Regions from separate parts of the Faecalibacterium sp. i25-0019-C1 genome, predicted to be linked through region 3. Evidence: a T-box and tRNA genes for the amino acid it is inferred to sense, from the RefSeq annotation. Region 3 holds a T-box; the other regions hold tRNA genes.
What was found. The T-box of region 3 lies ahead of tyrS (tyrosine--tRNA ligase). A T-box ahead of a tRNA ligase gene usually reads a tRNA of that ligase, here a tRNA-Tyr.
Positions count from the first base shown of each region.

Region 1: it encodes a tRNA-Tyr, which carries the amino acid that the T-box ahead of tyrS (tyrosine--tRNA ligase) is inferred to sense. The anticodon was not compared.
Region 2: it encodes a tRNA-Tyr, which carries the amino acid that the T-box ahead of tyrS (tyrosine--tRNA ligase) is inferred to sense. The anticodon was not compared.

Region 1 is NZ_AP031428.1:2,275,486-2,278,756, forward strand. It holds gene ACGHUK_RS11290 (sirohydrochlorin cobaltochelatase) at 1-103, opposite strand, end outside; cobalamin riboswitch at 271-484, opposite strand; gene ACGHUK_RS11295 (Hpt domain-containing protein) at 590-910, opposite strand; tRNA gene ACGHUK_RS11300 (tRNA-Tyr) at 1,321-1,405, shown strand; gene ACGHUK_RS11305 (DUF6061 family protein) at 1,558-1,809, shown strand; gene ACGHUK_RS11310 (hypothetical protein) at 2,214-3,176, opposite strand; gene ACGHUK_RS11315 (relaxase/mobilization nuclease domain-containing protein) at 3,189-3,271, opposite strand, start outside.
Region 2 is NZ_AP031428.1:2,006,951-2,010,221, reverse strand. It holds gene ACGHUK_RS09965 (hypothetical protein) at 1-164, shown strand, start outside; gene ACGHUK_RS09960 (IS30 family transposase) at 344-1,402, shown strand; tRNA gene ACGHUK_RS09955 (tRNA-Tyr) at 1,638-1,722, shown strand; gene ACGHUK_RS09950 (DUF6061 family protein) at 1,875-2,126, shown strand; gene ACGHUK_RS09945 (hypothetical protein) at 2,225-2,401, opposite strand; gene ACGHUK_RS09940 (plasmid recombination protein) at 2,419-3,271, opposite strand, start outside.
Region 3 is NZ_AP031428.1:1,394,964-1,398,234, forward strand. It holds gene ACGHUK_RS06980 (CapA family protein) at 1-126, shown strand, start outside; gene ACGHUK_RS06985 (ACT domain-containing protein) at 177-644, shown strand; gene tyrS (tyrosine--tRNA ligase) at 737-1,957, opposite strand; T-box leader at 2,022-2,277, opposite strand; gene recN (DNA repair protein RecN) at 2,343-3,271, opposite strand, start outside.

The sequences.
Region 1 (3,271 bases), 880 kb from region 3:
ATGCAGTGCTGGAAGCAGCACCGCCGCAGCCGGTGAGCACGCCGGCGCACAGAGCCAGAGCCGTAACAGCTGCGGCCAGCTTTTTGGTTTCGATCTTTCTCATTGTTCTTGTCCTTTCCTGCTGGATAAATTGCGGTTTGAACCAAACAAAGGGTACAGGAAAGAGAGATGAAAAAAGAGGCCCTTCTGTCCTGCGGATGGCATGACAAAAAGACCTCTGTTGTTTCAGGGCTTTTTGGTACAACCAATTCCTCGTGATCTGGGGTTTGCACCCCCGTACCAACAGCAGGCAGGTTTCCTGACTGAAAGATCGCCGCCCGTCATCTCCTTCCCAGAGCAAAAGCTCCAGTGGCTGGTGCAAAGCACCCTGATGCGGACTCCCTTATCACAGTGACGAGATCGTGCGGGATCTGCACCCGCTTCCCTTTTACCCTTTCCGCCGTGCAGTGCATCGGCAAAAGGCACCTGCTGTTTTTCTGTTCAGTTCGTCCGGCATTATATCATAAAACTGCGCAGAATGCAATAAAAAACGGCATCCTGCCTTTTTATAAGGAAGGATGCCGTTTGGGGATCGAGCCAAATGCGGAGCTTACTGGAGCGCACGGATCGCATTGATGGTGATTTTGTACTGGCAGGTCACGCTGTCAAACAGCTCCTTGGTACCTTCCAGTGTGCCTGTGCGCAGCACCTCGGTCAAATCGTAGGTGGGCTGATACAGGTTGGTAAAACCCAGGTTCTGGCACACGCCCTTGAGCGTGTGTGCCGCACGGAATGCTTCCTTCACATTTCCTTCCTTCAATGCCTGCTCCAGTTTCGGATAGCTGTCGTCGTTCAAAAACATCAGCGTAAATCTGCAGATCATGCCTTCGTTGTAAAGCCGCTTGAGCACATCCTCATAATTTGCGCCCATCTGTCTATAACATTCCTGAATCGTCATGGTTTGTCGCTATGCCTTTCTTTTTCTACTGATCCCGCCTGATTTGCCACAGAGTGACAAAAGCGCCATCCATTTTGTTGCACTTTGTTGCGCTTTTAATATATCACGTCTTACTGCGTTTTTCAATGCAGAGACAAAAAGTCTTGCACTTTTCACATATTGTCCCGAGTTTTTCTTGCAATTTGCCTATCAATTTCTTCCGGCTGGCTTTTTTCTCCGACTTTGCCGTGCCTGCATGGCTGCAGGGCTTTTCCCGCCTTTGCTCTGCCGTTTCTCTGCACGGAAAACGCATTTGAAGAAAAACGTAAAAAAACAGTTGACAAAAGCCTTTCTGCATGATAGAATAAACAAGTCGTCCGGCGAAGGACACAAAAAGTGAATATGGGCGTGTTCCCGAGTGGCCAATGGGGACAGACTGTAAATCTGCTGCTTTCAGCTTCGGTGGTTCGAATCCACCCGCGCCCACCAAACAAGAAAAATCCGAACCTATTTCCGATTGGAGAAGGGTTCGGATTTTTCGTTTTCTTCGGGTTTGAGAATGAAGGCTCCCGTGGACGGCGCAAAACTCCGATACCTTGTCATAGACCGTAAGACAATCACAAGATTTGGAGGGTATGATTATGAAGTACGATGAAAGAGCCTGCAAGTTTAATATAGACACTGGCTGCGTGGAACTGCTGCTCCGGGACGGGAGAAAAATTTCCATTGACTGCACTGGGGTCGAGGATGCGCTGGATGTTACCATGGCGCAGAGGTCTGAACTGGACTACCTCATCTATAACGACCCGCTGGCGTATGCCGAACTGATCCTGAACGGTGAGCCGGAGGAGTATCTGAGAAATGCGGCTGCAAGTCACGGATTAGAGGACTGAACACAAAAACAGGGTGCGCCCTGCCGGACGCACCCTGCCAAAATCCACACACGATAAGTAAGGCAGGGAGTTCCCCCACGGGAACTTCCTGTTTCTCTTTGCCGGAGAGATGAGCCTGCTCCGCCTGCCACGCAGCAAACTCCCGTTGACCTTCCTCGCTGTTCCAGCAGGCAAGGATGGCCGGGTAGAATGCCCGTGCCAGACGGTCAATGACTTCATCGGGGTAGGGGGAAGTGTTTGTGGACTTTTTCTTTTTGTTCAAACGCACGCTCCTTTGATCGTCCCACCATGGCAAAGCCGGGCAAGAAAATCAAAGCTCCATTTTTATCAGGCGCAAGGGCGCGGAAGTTTTCTGCCTTGCACTTGCGGCTGGTGGCTCGTTGATGGCTTACAAGTGCCTGTCGTTATGCGGTCTTTTCAGCTTCTTCGATGGTTTCAGAAAGAATCTGCTCCATGCAGGCTTCTAGCTCGTTCAGATAGTGGGCTGGCCGCTGCATGGCGTAGCGGAGAACCTTCTGCTTTTCCGGGTCAGAAAGATAACTCTGATTATTTTTGAGCACTCGCTTCCATGTGTTTCGCATCATTTCCGTGGCCATGCTCAGCGTCTTGTAGACCTTCATGCACTCGTCCGGGACTTGGTATCCCTTGAACTGCTCGGGGTCGGATGTGGGCATCGGAACCGGCACGTCTGCTTTGGGGTCTGCATTTGCAGCCTCCATTCCTTTCGTGATTTCCGGGTGCATGATCTCGGCAAATACGTCTTGCCGTTTGGCAGGACTGCTCTGCACGAGCTTGGACATTTCTTCATTCGTGAACTTCACTTCACCGGAAAAGACTTTCTGCTTGATGCCGGGAGAGAGATTATCTGCGATGTCGATGCCTCGCGTGTAGTGGCTGGCACGGAGAACAGAGGCACGGCTGACACCGTTTTCCTCTGCGATCCGGTCGCAGGTTTTCTTCCCGGAGTGGTGGTTATCATCGTGAGCACCACCACTTTTCTTTGCTAAAGTGTACTGGTTGCCCCGAAAGATTTTTGCGGCTTTCTTCTCGGCTTCATACTGTTTGCCAATCAGATAACGCTTCTGTTCGGGGCTCAGGTTGCGCCGCCCCAACTGGTTTCTGCAAATCCACGCAAGGGCTTCTTCGCGATTCTCGAATCGGAGCGGCATGGTGGAGAAATAAATCTCCGGGTGTTTCTGGAGAATGGCATAACGATTGTGGCCGTCAACAAGGATGTTATTCCAAACGATCAAAGGAGAAAGCAGTTTGCCTTCTTTGAGGATGTTTTCTTCAAGCTGCTTATACTCATCGTCCGTCAGCGGCGGAATCTGATTCTGGAACTCCGGGTCGATTTTCAAGTTGATCATACGCACACTCCTTTATCTCTCCTGCTGCGCCGGTTCTTCCTCCCGGAAAAAGGACGCAACATTCTGCTTTGCGGTTTTCAGTTTGAGCAGTTCTT
Region 2 (3,271 bases), 610 kb from region 3:
ACCGGAGCCTTGAAGTTGTGACGGCACAGAACAAGAAGCAGGACGACCGCTTGACCGCGCTGGAAAAAGCCCCCGGAGTATTTGGAAACAAACTCTGGTGGGCAGTCATTGCGGCAGTGATCGCAGGCTTTGTTGCATCTGAATTGGCAAGGTATCTCCACTAAGTAAAGCAATGCCCCGCTGGCATCCTGACGGATTGCTGGCGGGGCATTTTTTGTTTGTCTGGGAGTTTTGCACAAAGGAAATGTGCAAAGTGTGGAAAGTTTGCGAATTGACAACGGTACACCGTATAATTTACGCTTAAAACGAAAATAAACGCCATAGTCGGAAGGAGGAAAACGGCGTGCGAGTGTTCAAACAGCTTACGCTTACAGACCGAATCCGTATCGAAAAGTGGTTGAAAGATGGGCTGAGAGTAAAGGAAATCGCAGACAGGTTACGAGTGGACCCGTCCACGGTGTACCGGGAACTGAAGCGCGGCAGCTATGACAAGCTGGACGGTAAGACGTGGAAGCTGATCCCTACATACAGCCCGGACATTGCAGAGCAAAGGTATCAGGCACATCTTCGGGAAAAGGGACCAAACCTTAAAATCGGCAAGGATCATGAACTTGCAAGCTATATCGAGCAGACCATAATAGATAAGGACTGCTCACCGGCTGCTGTGTACGGTTATGCCCTGGAAGAAGGACGGACATTCAAAACGCATATATCGGTGCCTACCATATATAGCTACATCAAAAAGGGCGTGTTCCTGAATCTGACACAAAAGGCGCTGCCCAGACATGGTGTGCATAAGGGTGACTATAAAAAGGTCAAAACAAAGAATCCTGCCCGTGCGCCGGCTGGTGAGAGTATTGAAAAGCGCCCGGCGGAAGTAAAAGACCGTGAAGAATTTGGACACTGGGAAATGGACACAGTGTATTCAGGCAAGAAGAAAAGCACGGTTGCACTGCTGGTGCTGACCGAGCGCAAAACCCGGAACGAAAATATTATAATGGTGCCAGATCGCCGTGCAGAGACGACCGTGCAGGCAATCAATGCGCTGGAACGGAAGTTGGGCGCAGAGAAGTTCGGCATCATTTATAAGAGCATTACGGTGGATAACGGCAGTGAGTTTGCATTGGCCGACCAGCTGGAACAGTCCTGCATCACCGGGGATAAGCGGACGAAGGTATATTACTGCCACCCGTATTCTTCCTGGGAACGTGGGAGCAATGAGAATGTGAACGGCATGATCCGCCGCCGGCATCCGAAAGGCACGGACTTCTCAAAACTCACGGCGGAAGAAATCGCAGCCACGGAGAACTGGATTAACAGCTATCCTAGAAAAATTTTCGGCTATAAGAGCGCCGGCACAATGTTCCGCGAATGCCTGCGGGAGCTTGGTTTGACAGCATAAAGCACATAGAAAGCAGAAAATCACTGGTAAAAATGAACAATAAGGGATAACCGCAAGCGGGGTGCGCTTGGCGACTTGTTTGCTTTACGCTAAAATCCACAAAAACAGAGCCGAAAATTTGTTGCATTTAATGCTTTACTTTTCAAAAATCCAAAAATTCCGCAAAAGATGTTGACAAACTACCATCCGGGTGGTAATATATACAGGCAATCCATGGACTGCAAAAACTGAATATGGGCGTGTTCCCGAGTGGCCAATGGGGACAGACTGTAAATCTGCTGCTTTCAGCTTCGGTGGTTCGAATCCACCCGCGCCCACCAAACAAGAAAAATCCGAACCTGTTTCCGATTGGAGAAGGGTTCGGATTTTTCGTTTTCTTCGGGTACAACGATGAAGGCTCCCGTGGACGGTGCAAAACTCCGATACCTTGTCATAGACCGTAAGCCGATAACAAGAATTGGAGGATGCGATTATGAAGTACGATGAAAGAGCCTGCAAGTTTAACATGGATACCGGGTGTGTAGAGTTGACTCTCCAAGATGGGAGAAAAATTTCCATTGACTGCACCGGGGTTGAGGATGCACTGGATGTGACTATGGCACAAAGGGCAGAGTTGGACTATCTCGTCTATAATGACCCGCTGGGCTATGCCGATTTGATTCTGAATGGCGATCCGAAGGAATATTTGAAGAATATGGCTGGGAGCTATGGGCTAGAAGATTAAGGACAAAAAAATAAGAGGTGTGCCCAACTGGACACACCTCGGTAAGATACATCTATATAAGGCAGGGCGTTCCCTTTACTGGGAGCGTCCTGCTGTTTTTATGCTGCAACAGGCAAGGCTTGTAGAGCTTCCTGCTCTTTCAGCCATTCCTCATATTCACGCTGGCCTTCCTCGCTGTTGAAAAACTCAACCATGGAGGGATAAAAGCAACGTGCAAGGGTCTTGATTGCTTCATCCGGGTAGCCGGATTTGTTTGACTTCTTCTTTTTGTTCAAATGGTATCCTCCGAAAATCAAAGTTCCATATCCTGCCCACGCTTGCGGTTTCGCTGCGGCACATTCATGGTGTGCTCCTGCTTGGGGGCAAGAATCTTTTCCAGAAAGCCACGCACCAGTTCGGGCGCACGGTGGAGAGCATCCAGATAGGGTTTCACGTCGTACCACAGGTCGTGGTACTTGTTGCTCCAACGAACGGCCTCTTTCTTGGCGGTGGAAAGTTCTTCTTTCAGGCGGCGGTTCTCCACATCCATCATATAGCCGTGGTCGGCTTGCTTTTTCAGCTTGGAAAACTCTTCTTCGGTCAGCGAATAGTTGCCGAGAAAGGTGCGCTTACCAATATAATCCAGATCGCGCGCATGAATGAGGGCTTCTTTTGTGAGCGTGACCTTTTTCTGCACAGCGGCAAGTTCCTTTTCGGTCTTGGAGAGGGTTTTGTTGGTTTGGGTGAGGTGCTGCTCTTTCTGGTCAATCTGGGCGGTCAGGGCGTCCAGCCGTTCCTGCTCCCGCTGGACTTTGAACTGGGTGACGGCCAGGTGTTCTTCGGTGCTGCCGCGCTCGCCGCGCTCTACATCGGTGTACCCGGCATTGTGCATATAGTTGAAGAAATCGTCTTGCAGGATGCTGTACGACTTCTTCAGGACTGGCTTGCCGCTCTTTTGCAGGACAGGCTTTCCAGCATCGTCCAGCAGGGGCTTGGAAGCCCACTTCTTGCTTCGGCTGACCTGCATGACGGTCTCCTTGACGGTGCCGACCAGTGCCTTGTCCTTGCAGCGTTTCGACCAGAGGATCTGCTTTTCCACCACAGGTACATAGACCACGTGGAGATGGTAGTGGTAGACCTCCCGGCCTAGTGCTTCGGTCATGGCA
Region 3 (3,271 bases):
CGCGATTATACCGAAGCCCTTACAAAGGCCCACGGAGTACGGCAGGCGTATCCAGATTTCAGCCTGGAAATGATTCAGTCCATTGCCCGGGAAAATATCGACCCGGAGTTTTTGCAGCTTACCTGAATATTTTTGTATTGTTGAAGCCCGCCTTTCGGGCAGAACGGAGGATCCTTATGTACGGAGTATCGAAGATCAATATTGAGCCGAGCCTCATGATGATCAGTGTGCAGGATGTAGAGTTCAAGGGCAACAGCCTCGCACGTTACCTGCAGATCTTTGCAGATAACGGTGTGGTCGTAGATATGATCAGCCAGAGTGCACCCCATGGCACCACCATCGATTTCAGCTTTACCGCTTCCAGCAGTGATCTTCCGCTGGTGATGAAGGCTATTTCCGTTGCAAATCTGGACAAGGATGCCAAGGCTTCTCCGCTGATCAGCGTGGGTTATTCCAAGCTGAACCTGTTTGGTGAAGAAATGGTCACCAGCTGCGGCGTAGCTGCCCGTGCACTGAATTCTCTGGCAATGGCCGGCATTGAAGTACTGCTTATCACCACCAGCGATCTGGATATTTCCCTGCTGGTCCACGCAGAGAATGAGGATGCAGCTTACGAAGCATTGAAGAAGGCTTACGAGCTGTAAATTCTGCAAGCAAGCGAGCAATCCTCCATCAAGTGAAAAAATGCCGGTGCACTCCAAAACAGAGTACACCGGCATTTTCATGTTCAATATTTTTACAGAGTGACTTTGTGGTAAATCTTCTTGCCCTTCTTGATCACAATACCCTTTGCCAGCTGCTCAGCAGTGAAGCCAACGGTGGGAGCGGCTACCTTCTCGCCATCCACCAGAACACCGCCCTGCACGACCAGACGGCGTGCCTCGCCGTTGGATGCTGCCAGACCAGCCTTGACCATCAGGGTCAGGATGCCGATGGAGCCATCGGTCAGGTCGGCCTCGGTCAGCTGAGTAGAAGGCATGTGCTCGGTATCCATTGCGCTGCCGCTGAACAGTGCGCGGGCAGCATTCTGGGCCTTTTCGGCCTCTTCTTTGCCATGGACCATGCTGGTCAGCTCGTAAGCCAGAATTTCCTTAGCTTCGTTCAGGCGCTGATCCTTCCATGTGCTCATCTCGTCGATCTGCTCCAGCGGCAGGAAGGTGAGCATACGGATGCACTTCATCACATCGGCATCGCCCACATTGCGCCAGTACTGGTAAAACTCGAATGGACTGGTCTTGTTGGGGTCCAGCCAGACGGCATTGCCGGCGGTCTTGCCCATCTTCTTGCCCTGAGAGTCGGTCAGCAGGGTGATGGTCATAGCATAAGCGTCCTTGCCCAGCTTACGGCGGATCAGCTCGGTGCCGCCCAGCATGTTGCTCCACTGGTCGTCGCCGCCGAACTGCATGTTGCAACCGTAGTGCTGGAACATGTAGTAGAAGTCGTAGCTCTGCATGATCATGTAGTTGAACTCGAGGAAGGACAGGCCCTTCTCCATGCGCTGCTCGTAGCACTTGGCGCGCAGCATGTTGTTCACGGAGAAGCAGGCACCCACATCACGCAGCAGTTCCACGTAGTTCAGGTTCAGCAGCCAGTCTGCATTGTTCAGCATCAGTGCCTTGCCCTCAGAGAAGTCGATGAACTTTTCCATCTGCTTTTTGAAGCATGCGGCATTGTGGGCGATATCCTCTTTGGTCAGCATCTTGCGCATGTCGGTACGGCCGGAGGGGTCGCCGATCATGGTAGTGCCGCCGCCGATCAGGGCAATAGGCTTGTTGCCTGCCATCTGCAGGCGCTTCATCAGGGTCAGGGCCATAAAGTGGCCTGCGGTCAGGCTGTCGGCAGTGCAGTCAAAGCCGATGTAAAAGGTTGCCTTGCCATTGTTGATCAGGTCGATGATCTCTTCATCGGTGATCTGGGCCACCAGGCCGCGGGCCTTGAGTTCTTCATACAGAGTCATGATTTTTTCCTCCTGTTTGTGGGCAGAGGGAAAAATAAAACACCCCCTGCCAAAAATGAATTTGGCAGAGGGCGAGAAAATTCGCGGTACCACCTCTGTTTGCCGCTTCCTCACAGAAACGACCTCACGAGTGCACACCCCAGAGTAGAGAGACACTCCTGCGTTTGTAACGCTCGCACGCGGCACAGCCTATTAACCTGAACGGCATTCAGCCTGCAGCTCCGGGAGGTATTTCCCCTGCGGCTCTGCGGCCCCTTACACCAACCGGGGTTTCTCTGGGCAGAACACTTCAAGGTACTTGTTCCCTTCATCGCCATTAACAAGGACTACTTTATCACAATGCTTCGGGCTTGTCAACCCCTTATCTGCAGCGGCTTATTTTGGCTTATTTTGCGCCAAGACCCAGCATTTCGCGGGCATTTGCACGCGAAAGCTCGGTAACGTGGTCGCCGGAGATCAGCCGGGCCAGTGCTTCCACCCTGCCCTCCTCATCCAGCGGATGGATCTCGGTATAGGTGCGGTCATTGGCTACATTTTTCTGAATCAGCAGATGGCAGTCCGCCAGTGCAGCGATCTGGGCTGTATGGGTGATGCACAAGATCTGGTGGCCCTGTGCGCTCTGGCGCAGTACCTCACCAATACGCCCGGCGGCTTTGCCAGAAACACCGCTGTCGATCTCATCATAGATCACAGTAGGCACGGCATCCTTATCGGCCATTGCATTTTTGATGGCCAGCGTGATGCGGCTCAGCTCGCCGCCGGAAGCAATTTTTGCAAGGGGTTTGGGCGCCTCACCGGGGTTTGTGGAAATGTAGAACTCGATGCTGTCCTGCCCATGGCTTGCCAGCGGGCCGCGGGTATGGCGCAGTGTCATGCGCACGCCCGGCATGTTCAGAAAATCCAGCGTGCCGGAAATACGCTTGTTCAGCTCTTCAAAAGCGCGCAGGCGCGTCTGGGTCAGTGCTTCTGCCTTTTCACGGGCCAGCGCATAAAGGCGGAGCTTTTCTGCCTGCAGGTGGTCATGCCGCTCCTGTGAGGACTGGATGCGCTCCAGTTCTTCCCTTGCATTCTGTCCAAAAGCGATCACGTCTTCTACCGTATCACCATATTTGCGCTTGAGCTTGTAGATCAGATCCAGACGCTGCTCAATCTCGTCCAGCTCCGCATCGTTGGTATCATAGGAATCCAGCCGACCGATCAAATCTGCGGCAACATCCTTTGCATTGTAATACAGATCCAGCAGCTGACTGGATGCACCGGCAAGTGCATCATCCAGCTGCGCGGCAGCATCCACTGCATTGGATGCCTCACCCA